4 regions of the Streptomyces sp. NPDC059909 genome follow, and region 1 is predicted to be linked to each of the others. Evidence: riboswitches for the same ligand, from Rfam matches in the RefSeq annotation. Region 1 holds a riboswitch; each other region holds the start of a gene.
The links. Region 1 has a riboswitch for cyclic di-AMP ahead of ACFV9O_RS21885 (C40 family peptidase). Riboswitches for the same ligand answer to the same signal wherever they lie in the genome.
Positions count from the first base shown of each region.

Region 2: it holds a riboswitch for cyclic di-AMP, as region 1 does, so the genes downstream of both, ACFV9O_RS26585 (NlpC/P60 family protein) here and ACFV9O_RS21885 (C40 family peptidase) in region 1, are expected to answer to the same signal.
Region 3: it holds a riboswitch for cyclic di-AMP, as region 1 does, so the genes downstream of both, ACFV9O_RS27170 (peptidoglycan DD-metalloendopeptidase family protein) here and ACFV9O_RS21885 (C40 family peptidase) in region 1, are expected to answer to the same signal.
Region 4: it holds a riboswitch for cyclic di-AMP, as region 1 does, so the genes downstream of both, ACFV9O_RS24370 (M23 family metallopeptidase) here and ACFV9O_RS21885 (C40 family peptidase) in region 1, are expected to answer to the same signal.

Region 1 is NZ_JBHWKX010000031.1:82,663-86,415, reverse strand. Features, by position in the region: partial or broken gene ACFV9O_RS21895 (LysE family translocator) at 300-483, shown strand; gene ACFV9O_RS21890 (DUF6328 family protein) at 437-1,021, opposite strand; gene ACFV9O_RS21885 (C40 family peptidase) at 1,089-1,565, opposite strand; cyclic di-AMP (ydaO/yuaA leader) riboswitch at 1,569-1,724, opposite strand; gene ACFV9O_RS21880 (hypothetical protein) at 2,089-2,397, opposite strand; gene ACFV9O_RS21875 (ATP-dependent Clp protease proteolytic subunit) at 2,406-3,041, opposite strand; gene xerC (tyrosine recombinase XerC) at 3,216-3,753, opposite strand, start outside.
Region 2 is NZ_JBHWKX010000044.1:49,266-53,018, forward strand. Features, by position in the region: gene pcrA (DNA helicase PcrA) at 1-1,996, opposite strand, end outside; cyclic di-AMP (ydaO/yuaA leader) riboswitch at 2,228-2,392, shown strand; gene ACFV9O_RS26585 (NlpC/P60 family protein) at 2,391-3,575, shown strand.
Region 3 is NZ_JBHWKX010000047.1:1,253-5,005, reverse strand. Features, by position in the region: gene ACFV9O_RS27180 (tyrosine-protein phosphatase) at 1-362, opposite strand, end outside; partial or broken gene ACFV9O_RS27175 (alpha-galactosidase) at 531-2,202, shown strand; cyclic di-AMP (ydaO/yuaA leader) riboswitch at 2,541-2,695, shown strand; gene ACFV9O_RS27170 (peptidoglycan DD-metalloendopeptidase family protein) at 2,700-3,731, shown strand.
Region 4 is NZ_JBHWKX010000037.1:51,397-55,149, forward strand. Features, by position in the region: gene ACFV9O_RS24360 (TipAS antibiotic-recognition domain-containing protein) at 1-414, shown strand, start outside; gene ACFV9O_RS24365 (PP2C family protein-serine/threonine phosphatase) at 773-1,882, shown strand; cyclic di-AMP (ydaO/yuaA leader) riboswitch at 2,097-2,232, shown strand; gene ACFV9O_RS24370 (M23 family metallopeptidase) at 2,244-3,302, shown strand; gene ACFV9O_RS24375 (PrsW family intramembrane metalloprotease) at 3,565-3,753, opposite strand, start outside.

The DNA of each region.
Region 1 (3,753 bases):
AGGGTGAGCCCCGTCGGCCCTCGAAGCGCGGGGCCGGGGCGACGTCCCAACGATCAAGCCCCTCCGGCGATTGAGGAGCGGGGCCCGGGGCAGAGCCCCGGCGGGGGCCAGGGGGCGTAGCCACACGAGGGGTCCGGGGTCTTGCCGCAGTGCGGGAACTGGCCCGCGGGCCCGGGCAGGGCCCCGCAGGCGGCAGGGGGTGTCCGGCGTCGCGCGGGCGAATCCCGTGCGGAGCAGGGCGCGCAGCGCCCGACTCGTAGCCCGCTGCACCTGTGCCGGACGGCGCGGCCGTGCTGCATCGCATCCTGCTGCCGGCCACGATCGTGCTCGCGCTGGTCCGGTTCCCGCTCGTGGCGCTGCTCGTGTACCGGCTGGGCCGGTGGCTGCGCCGCCCGCGTACTGCACGGACCGTGGAGGGGGGTCAGCGGCGGTGCACTCACCGCCCTCGGCCTGACCCTGGTGACCGCTCCTCCCGACCATTGAGCCTCCGCCGGACGGCCCAGGGCAGCACGGCCCAGAGCCCGGCGCAGACGAGCAGCGTCGCGGCAGCGGCCACGATCCCTTCCGGCGTGCCGTGCACGACGTCGACGACCAGCAGCACCGCGGAGGTCAGCGCCAGGGCGAGCACCGCCATGCCGATGCCGGCCAGCCGTGACGAGACCAGCACGATCTCCTCCTTGGCGCCTCTGCGGAAGAGACCGCGGTGCAGTGCGGCGGGCGCGGTGAAGAGCGCCGCGGCCACCACGGCGAGTAGCAGTGTAGTCACGTACGTGCCGCGCTGGAACGAGTCGAGGCTGGGGAACCTGGCCGTGAAGGCCAGGGTGAGGAGGAAGGCGAACAGGATCTGCACGCCCGTCTGGATGACCCGCAGCTCCTGCAGCAGCTCGATGAAGTTGCGGTCGGCGCGCTCCGCCTCGGTCTCACGGCGCGCGGCGGCGTCATGCGGGTCGTTGCGCTGTGCGTCGTCGTTCCGCCCCGCGTCGTTGTTCCGCGGGGCGCCGGGGCTCTCGTCGTCGGGCATACCGTACGAGTAGCCCGTGCCCCGCGGAACATGCCACCGACTGGTCCGACCGGCTGACCCCGGCCGGTCAGCGGACGCGTCCGTACCGGACGCTCTTGGTCCAGATCTTGCTCAGCTTCACGACGGAGCCGGTCTTGGGGGAGTGCCAGATCCTCCCGCCGCCCGCGTAGATGCCGACGTGGTACACGTATCCGCCGGAGCGGAAGAACACCAGGTCACCGACCTGCCGGCGGGAGGCCGAGATGTGGCGGGTGCGGTTGTACTGGGCCTGCGCCGTGCGCGGCAGCCTCTTTCCCGCCTTCTTGTACGAGTAGAGCGTGAGTCCCGAGCAGTCGAACCGGTACGGGCCCGTGGCCCCCCACCGGTACGGCGCGCCCCTCTTGGACGCGGCCACCTTGAGGGCCTTCAGCGCGTGGGCCGACGCCGCGTGGGCCTCCGAAGCGCCGCCAGGGACCAGCAGGGAGCCGCCGACGGCGGCGAGAGTGAGAGCCGAGACGGCACCCGTCCGGGAGAGCAGGGACGGACAATGTGTCTGCGCAGTCATGCGCAACCCTTCGTCAGCCGCCTGTGAAGGATGACCTGTCGGGTTCGGACCTGCGAAGACGCCCGGCCGCCGCAGCGGCTTCACCCCGAGGACCGGCCACGGTGGGCGGCCGGACCGTACTGCTCGGGTCCTCCACTCCTGCCGAAGCACTCATGTCGACCAGGCATCCGGTGCGGCGGCAGGACTCGGCGTCCGCCCGGACCGCCCCGCCGCGGTGGCGGGGGCTTGTCGTCCCAGGGATCTTGACGCACGAACTGCCCGATTTCCGAGTCGAAACGACGATATGTGAGGCTCCTCACCACTGATCCAATCGAGTGGACCAAGCCGTTCGGCCCATCACGAGTGGTCGCATGACGAGCGCTGTACCAGCAACGGAACGCGCCATTCAGCCAGATGGCCCATCCCGCCGCGCAACTTGTCGCGCACAAAAGTTGAAGCCGCGACTACTCCGGATGGGCGACACCCACTCGTACGTCCCTGGCCCTCCCGTGGCGCGTTCCGTACCGGCGCGGGGCCGCCCCGCTCAACTCACAGACTCCGGCGGGACCGTGATTCGCGCGGTCCTCCGCTCCCCGTCCAACACCCGCAGGGCGCGGGCCAATGTGGGTGCGTGCAGCTCGCTCTCGCCTCGGGCGTGCATCAGCGCGAGGGCGTCCCGCAGGGCGATCGCCCGTGCGGCCAGGGCCTGGGCGGCGCGGAGGGCGCCGTACGTGTGGGCCCCCCTGGCCGGATTGATCCGTCCCAGCTGGTCGACGACTTCGAGATAGCGGTCGATGAACTCGCTCTCGGCGCGGGTCAGTGCGGGCAGCGGGGGCAGTTCCGGAGGCAGCACGGGCCGGTTCACCGTTCCCCGTGCGAAGCGGCCGACGTCTTGCGGTTCTTGACGATGTGATCGACCAGGCCGTACTCCTTCGCCCCGGCCGCGTCGAACACAGTGTCGCGTTCGATGTCGGCGGCGATACGTTCGGCGCTCCGGCCCGTGTGGCGCACCAGCATGGCGGAGATCTGGTCGCGCAGCCGCAGCAACTCCTGTGCCTGGATGCCGAGATCCGTCGGCTGACCCTGGAGGGGCTCGGGGAGGGCGGGCTGCTGGACGAAGACCCGGGCGCCGGGCAGGGCCATCCGTTTGCCGGGCGTGCCGGCGGCGAGCAGTACGGCGGCGGTGGAGGCGGCCTGGCCCAGGCACGTCGTCGCAACGTCGCAGGTCACCACCTGCATCGTGTCGTAGACCGACGTCATCGCGCTGATGGGGCCGCCGGGGGAGTTGATGTAGAGGTTGATGTCCTGGTCGGGGGCGGCGTACTCGAGGTACAGGAACTGGGCGATGACGTCGTTGGCCGAGGTGTCGTCGACGGTCGTGCCGAGAAAGATGATCCGCTCCTCCAGCAGCTTCGAGTACGGGTCGAGCGTGCGGAGGCCTGCGCTGGTGCGCTCGGTGAGCTCCGGCAGAACGTAGCGGGCGGAAGGTCGGTGCATGGCGTACCTCTCCTCGTGCGCGAATCTCTGTAAAAAATGTACAGGACGTACAGGCCGTTATGATGGGGAGCATGTTCTACGGCCTGAGGAGAGTTGCCAGGTCAGGGGCGGTTCTGCTCGCTCGCTGAGAGCGAACATCTCACGGTTTCTCACGTTGGGGTCTGTCGCGCCTCCTCACCGACGCCCAGAAGAGCGTTCAGATGGATCACGGCCTCGCCCATATCGGCGGCCGTCGGGTGGACGTACACGCGCTTCGTGAAGCTCGCGTTCGTGTGCCCGGCCCCACGCGGCGAGGATCGTGTCAGAGACCCCGTTCGTCGCCAGGAACGTCAGGCACGAGTGCCGGGCGTCGTACAGGCGCACCTTCCGCAGGCCGAGCTTCGCCATCAGCGAGTAGGCGTGCTCCCGCAGCTGGCGCGTGCTCATGGCCTGCCCGAGCAGGTCGACGAACACGTACCCCGACTCCAGGTAGTACGAGCCCATCGCGGCCCGCTCGGCCTCCTGCACCACCTGCGACTGCAGCAGGGCCAGGCGCACCGGCTCGGGCAGCGGGAGCGTCCGCTCCCCGGCCTCGGACTTGGTGTCCTTCTCCAGCACCCGGATGTTGCCGATCATCGTTCGCGTGTTCGCCACGTCGAGCGTGCCCGCGGTGAAGTCGATGTCGTCCCACCGCAGCCCGGCGACCTCCGCCGGCCGCAGCCCCATCAAGCCG
Region 2 (3,753 bases), on a different contig from region 1:
TCTGGCCCAGCGCCCGCATGTGCGGGAAGACGCCGTCCTCCATGCCCGTGAGGAACACGACCGGGAACTCCAGACCCTTCGCCGTGTGCAGCGTCATCAGCGTGATGACGCCCGCGCCTTCCTCGTCCTCGTCGGGGATCTGATCGGAGTCGGCGACGAGCGCGACCTGCTCCAGGAACTCGGCGAGCGTGCCCGAGCCCTCCTCGGCACCGCGCTCCTGCTCGAACTCGAGCGCGACCGCCGCCAGCTCCTGAAGGTTCTCGATGCGCGTCTCGTCCTGCGGGTCGGTGGAGGCCTGCAACTCGGCGAGGTACCCCGTCCGTTCGAGCACGGCCTCCAGGACCGTCGCCGGTCCCGCGCCCGACTCGACGATCGTGCCCAGCTCCTCCATCAGCGCGTTGAACCGCTTCACGGCATTGGCCGACCGGGCGGCCATGCCGTACGCCTCGTCCACACGCCGCAGCGCCTGCGGAAAAGTGATCTTCTCGCGCAGGGCCAGCGCGTCGACCATGGCCTCCGCGCGCTCGCCGATGCCGCGCTTCGGAACGTTCAGGATGCGGCGCAGCGGGACGTTGTCCTCGGGGTTGGCGAGGACGCGCAGGTACGCGAGCACATCGCGGACCTCCTTGCGCTCGTAGAACCGCACTCCGCCGACGACCTTGTAGGGCAGGCCGACGCGGATGAAGATCTCTTCGAAGACACGGGACTGGGCGTTCGTCCGGTAGAAGACCGCGACATCGCCTGCCTTGGCGTCGCCCGCGTCCGTGAGCCGGTCGATCTCGTCGGCGACGAACTGCGCCTCGTCGTGCTCGGTGTCCGCGACATAGCCGGTGATCTGCGCGCCCGCGCCCGCGTTCGTCCACAGGTTCTTGGGGCGGCGGCTCTCGTTGCGCTCGATGACGGCGTTGGCGGCGGAGAGGATCGTCTGTGTCGAGCGGTAGTTCTGCTCCAGCAGGATCGTCGTCGCGTCCGGGTAGTCCTCCTCGAACTGGAGGATGTTGCGGATCGTGGCGCCGCGGAAGGCGTAGATCGACTGGTCGGCGTCGCCCACGACGCACAGCTCGGCCGGCTCCAGGTCCTCGTACCCCGTGCCGACCAGCTCGCGCACGAGCGTGTACTGAGCGTGATTGGTGTCCTGGTACTCGTCGACCAGGACGTGGCGGAACCGGCGACGGTAGTGCTCGGCGACGTCCGGGAACGCCTGGAGCAGATGGACGGTGGTCATGATGATGTCGTCGAAGTCCAGCGCGTTGGCCTCGCGCAGCCGGGCCTGGTACATCCGGTAGGCCTCGGCCAGCGTCTTCTCGAAGCCGTCGGCGGCCTGGTCGGCGAAGGTCTCCTCGTCGATCAGCTCGTTCTTCAGATTCGAGATCTTGGCGCTGAAGGACTTCGGCGGGAACTTCTTCGGGTCCAGGTCCAGGTCACGGCAGACCAGCGCCATCAGCCGCTTCGAGTCCGCCGCGTCGTAGATGGAGAACGAGGACGTGAAGCCGAGCTTCTTGCTCTCCCGGCGCAGGATGCGGACGCAGGCGCTGTGGAAGGTGGAGACCCACATCGCGTTGGCGCGCGGGCCGACGAGATGCTCGACGCGCTCCTTCATCTCGCCCGCGGCCTTGTTCGTGAACGTGATCGCCAGTATCTGGCCGGGGTGGACATGGCGGGTCGCCAGCAGATGGGCGATCCGGTGGGTCAGCACCCGGGTCTTGCCGGAGCCGGCACCGGCCACGATGAGCAGCGGCGAGCCCGTGTGCACGACGGCGGCACGCTGCTGCTCGTTCAGCCCCTCGAGCAGCGCGGCCGGGTCCACCGCGGGACGCGGCGCACCGTCCCTGTAGTACGCGTCCCTGGCCGGGGGCACGTCGAACTTCCCCTCGAAGAGGTCGTGCGGGTCCTCCTCGTGGGGCGCGTGCTCGTCGTGCTCGGGCGGCGGGGGCTCCTCCGAGGCCGAGGTGCGCTGGAGGTCCGCCAGGAAGCTGTCGTCAAAGAGGCTGCTCATCGCTCTACGAGTCTAGGCCGCCCCACCGACAGCCCGCCGCCGCCTTCACCACAACCGGCCGAACACGGTCCGTCACATCACGAGCACGGGACGGATGCGGCACGACGGTGACACGCCGAGGTCACGAAAATGTATCGGGCATATCGAACATCGACCTTCACAGCGGCACCACAGTTTGGCTAGCGTGCTCGCCCAGGCGGCCCGTTCCCCCAACGGCGACCTACGCCAATCGGGCAGCCCACGCCGAATCCGACTTTCCCGTAAGGAAGTTCGGAACCGGGGACCCATCATGCACAACCGGGGTGAATCGGGCCGTGCTCAACTCGGCCCGTAGGACAGCCTTCCGTTCCGTCCGAACCCGACAGCTAACCCGGTAGGCGGTCCACGGAAGGAGATGCCGGCCTTGGCGTCGCATCGCAAGACGCGTACGCATCCGCGTACGAAGTCCCCCGCCGTCGGGTTCACGACGGCCGCCCTCGCGGGCGTCACCCTCCTCTCCACCCAGAGCGCCCAGGCCGACCCGAGACCCAGCATCGAAGAGGTTCAGAAGAAGGTCGACGACCTCTACCGGCAGGCGGGCACCGCGACCCAGCAGTACAACCGGGCGAAAGAGGAGACCGCGCAGCAGCGCCGCGAGGTGGACACGATCCTCGACGATGTCGCCAAGCGCACGGAGTCGCTGAACGAGGCCCGCCGCACGCTCGGTTCGTACGCGGCCGCGCAGTACCGGACCGGTGCGGTCACGCCGACCGCCGCGCTGCTCTTCGCCGACAGCCCGCAGGCGTACTTCGACCAGACCCATCTGATGGACCGGCTCTCCGACGAGCAGCGCGGCGCCATCGCCGACTTCGAGACGCAGCAGGCGGAGGCCGCGAAGCAGCGCGCGAAGGCGACCAAGAGCCTGGAGACGCTGACCGCCTCCCAGCAGTCGCTGCGCACCAGCAAGGAGCAGGTGCAGCAGAAGCTCGCCGAGGCGCGGACGCTGCTGTCGCAGCTGACCGCCGAGGAGAAGGCGCGGCTCGAGGCGCTGGAGCGTCAGCGGGAGGAAGAGGCTCGCCGGCAGGCCGAGGCGAAGGCCAAGGCGGAGGCGGAGGCCAAGGCCGAGGCGGAGCGCCTGGCGAGGGAGCGCGCGCAGCAGGAGGCGCAGAGCCAGGACACCGGGACCAGCCCCGGGACGAGCACCGGCACCGGGACGAGCACCGGCACCGACACGTCCGCCGGGACCTACGCGGCCAAGGCCGAGAAGGTCCTCGCCTTCGCCCGGGACCAGATCGGCAAGCCGTATGTGTGGGGGGCGACCGGCCCCAGCTCGTACGACTGCTCCGGCCTCACCCAGGCGGCCTGGAAGGCGGCCGGCGTCGATCTGCCCCGCACCACGTGGGACCAGGTCGAGGTCGGCCAGCGCGTCGCCACGAGCGATCTTCTCCCCGGCGACCTGGTCTTCTTCTACGACGACATCAGCCACGTCGGCATCTACATCGGCGACGGCATGATGATCCACGCCCCCAAGCCGGGCGCGAACGTCCGCGAGGAGTCGATCTACTACATGCCGATCTACGGGAGCGTCCGCCCCGCGTAGACCGCATGGACGCCTGACTGACTCACGCCGTAACCACCCGTCGCACAGGGTGCGTTGCGGCGTGAGTGGTCATGCGACCGGCCCGGTCACGTCCACAGCGTCGCGATGCTGTGCCTACCCGGGGGACACCCCCCGGACCCCCGGCCCGGTCACGTCCACAGCGTCGCGATGCTGTGCC
Region 3 (3,753 bases), on a different contig from region 1:
CCGTCGGCGAGGATCGACCTGAGCTGGGCGAGGTCGCCGTCGCGGACCATCTTCCAGAACTCGGCGCCGTCGGCGGGGTCGCTGAGCGGGATGTTGAGGTTCCGCACGCCGGGCAGCTCGACGTCGGGGCCCTCCAGCTTGTGGTCGGCGGCGTTGCGGAAGTCGAAGACCGTGTGGAGCCCGAGGGACGAGAGGAAAGCGGCGTCGCTCTCGGTGGCGTGCGCGAGGTGGCCGCTGCGGAAGAGCCGTCCGTACTGCACCCGGCGCCCGTCGACGGTCGGCAGTCCGCCCACGTCCCGGAAGTTGCGCACCCCGGCGAGCTCGGGTTCGGTCGACGGGGGCTGGGGCAGCTGCTGCGTCACGGGGGCTCCTCCGTGTCTGCGGTCGGCACTGCTCGCCGACGATGGCGCGCTCCCGACCCTACGACATCGATTCCTCAGGCAATCATCTTGGTGGTCGGGGCAAGAGCGTTGCCTCCAGGGCGGGTTCGACCGATGATGTTCGGACCTGTGCGAATCTGGGGGGTTGGGATGATCGAGCCGGTCGGCAAGGGGCGAATCTGGGTGCTGTCCGGGCGCACGAGCAGCTACGCGCTCCACATCACCGACCGCGACGAGCTCCTGCATCTGCACTGGGGGCCCCGGATCGGACCGGCCGACGCCGAGGCCCTGGCGGCCCGGCCCCTCCCGCCCTACTGGCCGTTCGAGTCGCAGCTCGACGGCCACGAGGAGTATCCGGTCGAGGGCGGCCCCCGGTTCGTACGGCCCGCCCTCTCCGTACGCACGGAAGCGGCGCGCGGCACCGAATGGCGCTACGACGACGCACAGGTGGACGGTGACGAGCTGCGGCTGCGCTTCGACGACCCCCTGCACGGCCTCGCGCTGACCCTGCACTACCGGATGCGGGACGACTCCGACGTGGTCGAGCGCTGGGTCACGGTGGCGCACGCGGGGGAGGGGCCGGCCCTGGAGCTGCTGCGCGCCGACGCCGCCGTATGGACGCTGCCCTCCCGCGACCGGCGCCGGCTCTCCCAGCTGCACGGCCGCTGGGCGGCCGAGTCCCGGCTCGTACGGTCGGAGCTCACGTACGGAGAGAAGGTGCTCGGGTCGCGCCGCGGGCACACCGGCCACCAGCACCTCCCCTGGGCCGCCGTCGACGACGGAGAGGCCACGGAGGAGACGGGGGAGGTGTACGGCTGCGCCCTCGGCTGGTCGGGATCATGGCGGATCGCCGTACAGCACCTGCCCGACGGCCAGGTGCAGATCAGCGGCGGCGCCGGCTACGACGACTCCGGGCTGCTGCTCCTCGCGCCCGGTGAGACATACACCTCACCCGTCTTCGCCGGGCTGTGGACCGACAAGGGCTTCGGCGGTGCCAGCCGCGCCTGGCACGCCTGGCAGCTGGCGCATGTGATTCCGGACGCGCGGGCCTCCCGGCCGGTCCTCTACAACTCCTGGGAGGCCACCGGCTTCGACATCTCGGAGGAGCAGCAGCGGGCCCTGGCGCGCCGGGCCGCCGGGATCGGGGTCGAGCTCTTCGTGGTGGACGACGCCTGGTTCGGGAAGCGCACCAGCGACCGGGCGGGGCTCGGCGACTGGACGCCGAACCCGGACCGCTTCCCGCAGGGGCTGAAGCCGCTCGCCGAGGAAGTGCACGCGCTGGGCATGCGGTTCGGGATCTGGGTCGAGCCGGAGATGGTCAACGCCGACAGTGATCTTTACCGCGCCCACCTTGGCGGCCTGGGTGACGGACAGCCCTAATGTGCAGCTCAACAGCTCCCTGCGGTTCCGTTTCGTCAGCGCGATGGCCGGGGTGCTGGGCGTCGGGGGCGACCTCACGCGATGGAGCGAGGACGAGCTGACCGAGGCCCGCGGCTGGGTGGCTCTCTACAAGAAGATCAGGCCGGTCGTGCAGCACGGCGCGCTCCACCGGCTGCGGCCGCCGGAGGGCGGGCTGAGCGCCGTGCAGTACATACGCGGCGACGAGATCGTCGTCCTGGCGTGGCTGCAGGCTCAGCACTACGGAGAGCGGCCGCCCGCGATCAGGCTGCGGGGGCTCGATCCGGCGGCGGCGTACGAGTGCCTGGACACGGAGACGGCGTACCGGGGTGCGGTGCTGCTGCATCACGGAATGGACACGGGGCTGCGCGGTGATCTCGATGCGGTCGTGCTGCGGCTGAGGCGTCGGATCGGCCGGATCTGACCCTTCCGTTTGCTAAGTCGGACCTGGCTCGTCATATGCCTTTAATGGGGCTTCTGTCCGAATTCAAATGCTTTAGCAGAACACGCCCCGATTGCCAGGGAGATGGGCGTCGTTGCGTGAGCGGGATCATATTCGTGACGGTCTGTTGCCGTGTCCCGTCATCAATTCCCCTTGCGGGTAAGGAAATCAGGGATCCCCGATCGACGGAGGGTGACCGGGAAGTCCCTCTTGCCAGGGACTGGGTGAATGTCGGGTCAATGGGGAGGCTTGTACCCGCCGATTTGCTCGCTTACGGTCGCCGCAATCCGGTCGGACCGCCTAATCCTGCCGCCGACCGGAATACGCACCCACCCCACGCGTGGCAGGAGCGGGGGACCCAGGTAGTTCGCCGGTCCGGAGTTCCGGACGGCTAGGGGTCAAGTCGCGTGCAAGCGCGACCGGGCATCTCCAGCCCGAACCCGACAGCTCACCTCGTAGGCGCCGGAGAGGAATTCGCCATGCCCAAGGGCAAGCATCGCCGTCCGAGGACCAACCCGATCACGCGCGGATTCGTCGCCGCGGGCACGGGTGGCGCCGCCATCGCAGTCCCGCTCATCGGCGCCGCAGGTGCACACGCCGCGGAGGCGTCCGCGCCCACCGTGACCCGCGAGCATGTCGCCACCGTCGCCCAGAAGGCCGCCCCGCAGACGCCGAAGGCGGGGAAGGCCGCCAAGACCTACACGGTCGTGGTGGGCGACTACCTGTCCAAGATCGCCGTGGAGCAGGACATCGACGGCGGCTGGAAGAAGCTGTACGCGGACAACCGCGCGGCCGTCGGCGAGAACCCGTCGCTGATCCACCCGGGCCTCAAGCTCACCATCGGCGCCAAGGCCCAGGCGAAGGCCCCGGCCGAGGCTCCGGCCAAGGTCGAGGCTCCCGCGGAGGCGAAGACGAAGGTGCGGGCCGAGGTTCCGGCCAAGGCCGAGGCTCCCGCGGAGGCGAAGACGAAGGTGCGGGCCGAGGTTCCGGCCAAGGCCGAGGCTCCCGCGAAGGCCGAGCGCACGCAGGCCCGCGCCGAGTCCGGCTCCGCAGCCGCCAAAGCGCCCGCCGCTGCCCCGGCCGCCGCCCCGCAGCGCAGCCTCTCCGACTACTTCGCGGCCCCCGTCGACGCGAGCATCACCACCGCCTACCGCACCGCCGGGGCCATGTGGTCCAGCGGCTACCACACCGGTGTCGACTTCGCCGCTGCCACCGGCACCTCCGTCAAGGCCGTCGGCGCCGGCACCGTCGTCTCGGCCGGCTGGGCCGGCGCGTACGGCAACCAGGTCGTCATCCGGCACAACGATGGCACGTACTCGCAGTACGCCCACCTCTCCTCCCTCGCGGTCTCGTCCGGCGAGAGCGTGAGCGGCGGGCAGCAGATCGGCCTCTCCGGCTCCACCGGCAACTCCACCGGGCCGCACCTGCACTTCGAGATCCGCACCACCCCGAACTACGGCTCGGACATCGACCCGCTGGCGTACCTCCGCCAGCACGGTGTCTCCCTGTGAACCTGACGTAACGTCAGCAGAG
Region 4 (3,753 bases), on a different contig from region 1:
CTCATGGCGGAAGAAGTCTTCGACGGCTTCGACCACACCCAGTACGAGGAGGAGGTGACCCGGCGCTGGGGCCGCGACGCGTACGAGAAGGGCGACCGCTGGTGGCGCTCGCTCAGCGCGGAGGAGAAGAAGGCCTTCCAGGACCGGCAGGCCGGGATCGCCCGTGACTTCGGGCAGGCGTTCAAGGACGGTCTCGCGCCGGACAGCGACGAGGCGCAGGCGATCGCACAGCGGCAGATCGAGTGGCTGTCGGTGACGGTCACGCCGACGAAGTCGTACGTCATCGGGCTCGGCGAGATGTATGTCGCCGACCCGCGCTTCACGGCGAACTACGACCGGCACGGCGAGGGCACGGCTGAGTTCGTGCGCGACGCGATGAAGGTGTACGCGGAGCGCAACCTCAGCGACGACTGAGGCCCGCACTCACGCCCGTACCCCTGATCGGGTCACCAGGAGGGCCCCCTGGTGACCACCCCCGATACGCAGCCGTCAGCCCGCCGACCCGGTGGCCGCAGCTCTGTGGCCCGGCCGACCGGCCGGGACGTAGTCCGGTTGGCCGATGGCGATTCGCCGCGCGGCCCGGCTCCGGCCAGCCTGGGTGGGGCGCGGTAGGTCCGCATCCGTGGGCGGACCGGGCAGGAGACCATCGGTGGGGCAGCGACCAGGCGAAGGCGAACGCGAAGGCGAACGCGAAGGCGACGAGGACCTCGTCGGCGACGAAAACACCGTCGACGAGAGCGCCGGCGGCGCGCCGCGCCGGGACGTCGGCCGCATGATCGTCCAGTTGCTGCCCGTGCTGCTCATCGTGGGCGGGATCTTCTTCGACCTGGCCACCCCGGCGACGTACACGGCATCGCCCCTCTTCGCCGCGTCGCCGATGGTCGCCGCTCCCTTCTTCTCCCCGTGGTACACCCTGCTGGCCGGCATCGGCGCCATCGCGGCGGAGGCGGGGCTGCAGATGTACAACGGCACCTTCACCGAGATCCCGTCCATCACCGAGCTGCTGACCGTGGTCACCGTCGCCGGGCTGGCCCTGTTCATCAACCGGGTCGTGCGCCGCGGCAGCGCGCGCCTCGCGTCCGCACGCGTCGTCGCGGAGGCCGCCCAGCGGGCCGTGCTGCCCTCGCCCGCCGAGCGGATCGGCGGGCTGCAGATCGCCGCGCGGTACGAGGCGGCGCAGGCGGACGCGTTCATCGGCGGGGACCTGTACGCCGTGCAGGACACTCCCTACGGGGTGCGGCTGGTGGTCGGGGACGTACGGGGGAAGGGGCTGAACGCGGTGGAGACGGTGGCCATCGTGCTCGGGGCGTTCCGCGAGGCGGCCGAGCAGGAGCCCTTGCTGGAGGGGGTCGCGCAACGACTGGAGCGGGCGCTGGGGCGGGAGGGCACGAGGCGCTCGGGGCTCGATGTGTTCGAGGGATTCACCACCGCCGTGCTCGCCGAGATCCCACGGGGCGACGGACACGTGCGGGTGGTCAACCGGGGCCATCCGCCGCCGCTCGTCCTCCACACGGACGGAATGCTGGTCGTGCTGGAGCCGAGCGTGCCCGCGCTGCCGCTCGGCATGGGCGGTCTCGGCACCTGGCCCGACCGGGTGGACGAGGCGGCGTTCCCGGCGGGGGCCACGCTGCTGCTCTACACGGACGGGCTGTCCGAGGCGCGCGACGCGCACGGCGTCTTCTACGATCCGCGCGAACGGCTGGGCGGCCGGATCTTCCCCGGCCCAGAGGAACTGCTGGATGCGGTCGTCGCCGACGTACTGCGGCACACGGGCGGCGCATCGACGGACGACATGGCGCTGCTGGCGGTCAGCCGGCCGGAGGAGCGGCGGCCGAAACGGCGCCGGACGATGCCGGTGGTCCCCCATCGCGACGGAACGTAATCGAAAGAGAGCCCTCCGCATAACATTTGATGCGCCGTCAGAAAGTGTGGGTCGGGTGAGGTGGGGTCAACTCGCCCGTTTCTCCCCTCTTGTGGCCGGTAAGTCCAGGCCAATGTCGTTAATGATCAGTGGGAACGGCTTGGAATAGGGCCCTGGTGTCTATTAACGTTCGATAACGCAGCGCGGTCGTCCCAGCCGTCGCAAGAGACGGCACCGTGCGCATGCGCCGAATCCCGCAAGGGAACCGGGGAACCACCAATTGGGGTGAATCGGGCACTTCCTGGTGCTCGTAGGAGACCTTCCTGCTCCGAACCCGTCAGCTAACCCGGTAGGCGAGAAGGAAGGAAAGGAGCACGCCTCCGTGGCGTCCAACGAGCCTGCCCTCCAAGAGCCGCCCACCACCGAGTGGGTTCCCACCGCAGAGTGGGGCCCCGCCGCCGGGACGGAGGAGTGGAACCCGACCGAGGAGTCCGTCCGGCCGGTCCGTGGCAGGCACCGCGTTGTCAAGCAGCGCAACGGTCTCGCCAGGAGCTCCACCGTCCTCGGTGTCGGCGTCATCGCCGCGGTCGGCGCGGGCGGCATGGCCACCGCGCAGGACAAGCCCGCGGTCTCCATATCCCTTCCCGACACCATCACGGACAACCTTCCGGACGCCAAGTCGCTGCCGGGCGTGGGCTCCCTGATCTCCGGGGAGTCCGACGAGCAGGACGGCAACGGGAACGAGGCGCCGCTCACCGCCCTCTCCGTCGCCGACACGGCGTCCGCCAAGGGCGGCGAGGAGAGCGCCACCGGCGCGGGCGAGGCACTGCGCGCCCGCATCCTCCAGCAGGCCGAGCAGCAGCAGGCCGAGGCCGACGCCGAGGCGAAGGCGGCCGCGGAGAAGGCGGCCGCCGAGAAGGCTGCGGCGGAGGCGAAGGCCCAGCAGACCGCGGCCGAGGCCGAGGCCGCGGAGGCGAAGCGGCTGGCCGAGGAGGAGGCGGCGCGCAAGGCGGAGGCCGAGCGGCTCGCCAAGCTCGCCGCGAGCTACGCACTGCCGACGTCCTCGTACACGATCACGTCGACCTTCGGCCAGGCCGGCTCGATGTGGTCCTCCGGCTACCACACCGGTCTGGACTTCGCGGCGCCCACGGGCACGCCGGCGAAGGCCGTGCACGGAGGCACCGTCAAGTCGGCGGGCTGGTCCGGGTCGTACGGCTACCGCATCGTCCTGGAGCTCGAGGACGGCACCGAGATCTGGTACTGCCACCTGTCGTCGATGACCGTCGGCGTGGGGCAGACCGTCACGACGGGCGAGACGATCGGCCGCGTCGGCGCGACCGGCAATGTCACCGGCCCGCACCTGCACCTGGAGGTGCACACCGCGGGTGGCGACGGAGTGGACCCGGCGGCGTGGCTGCGGGACAAGGGCCTCACCATCTGAGGCGTCGCTTCATCGCTTGGTCGATTCACCGAGTCGTCGGCTCAGTGAATCGCCGGTTGGCCAGGTGGCCGGTTCTCCGGTTCGCCCGACGACTCTCGATGCTCGAGTGCACGTTTCGCGTTGGCGTTCACGTTCACAGCGGCCTCGCCTGAACCCGGCTGCCCGCATCCGGGCAGCCGGTCCCGACGTCCCCCTTCTGCTCCTCGTGCTCGTACGACCCCGGCAGCCCTGGCGGCACCCCCCCGACGCCAGGGCTGTCGGCCTACCCCCGGTACGGGTTGTAGCCCCCGTAGTCCCGGTACGGCGCGGGCGCCGGCAGCCAGACCCCGCCCGTCGCCTGGGCCGCGTACGTCAGGGCCGGGGAGGCGACGTGCTTGCGCTTCCAGAGGTGGTGGAGCAGTTCCTGCTCGCGGGCCACGAAGTCCGGGCCGGCCGTGCCGCGGTGGGCGCG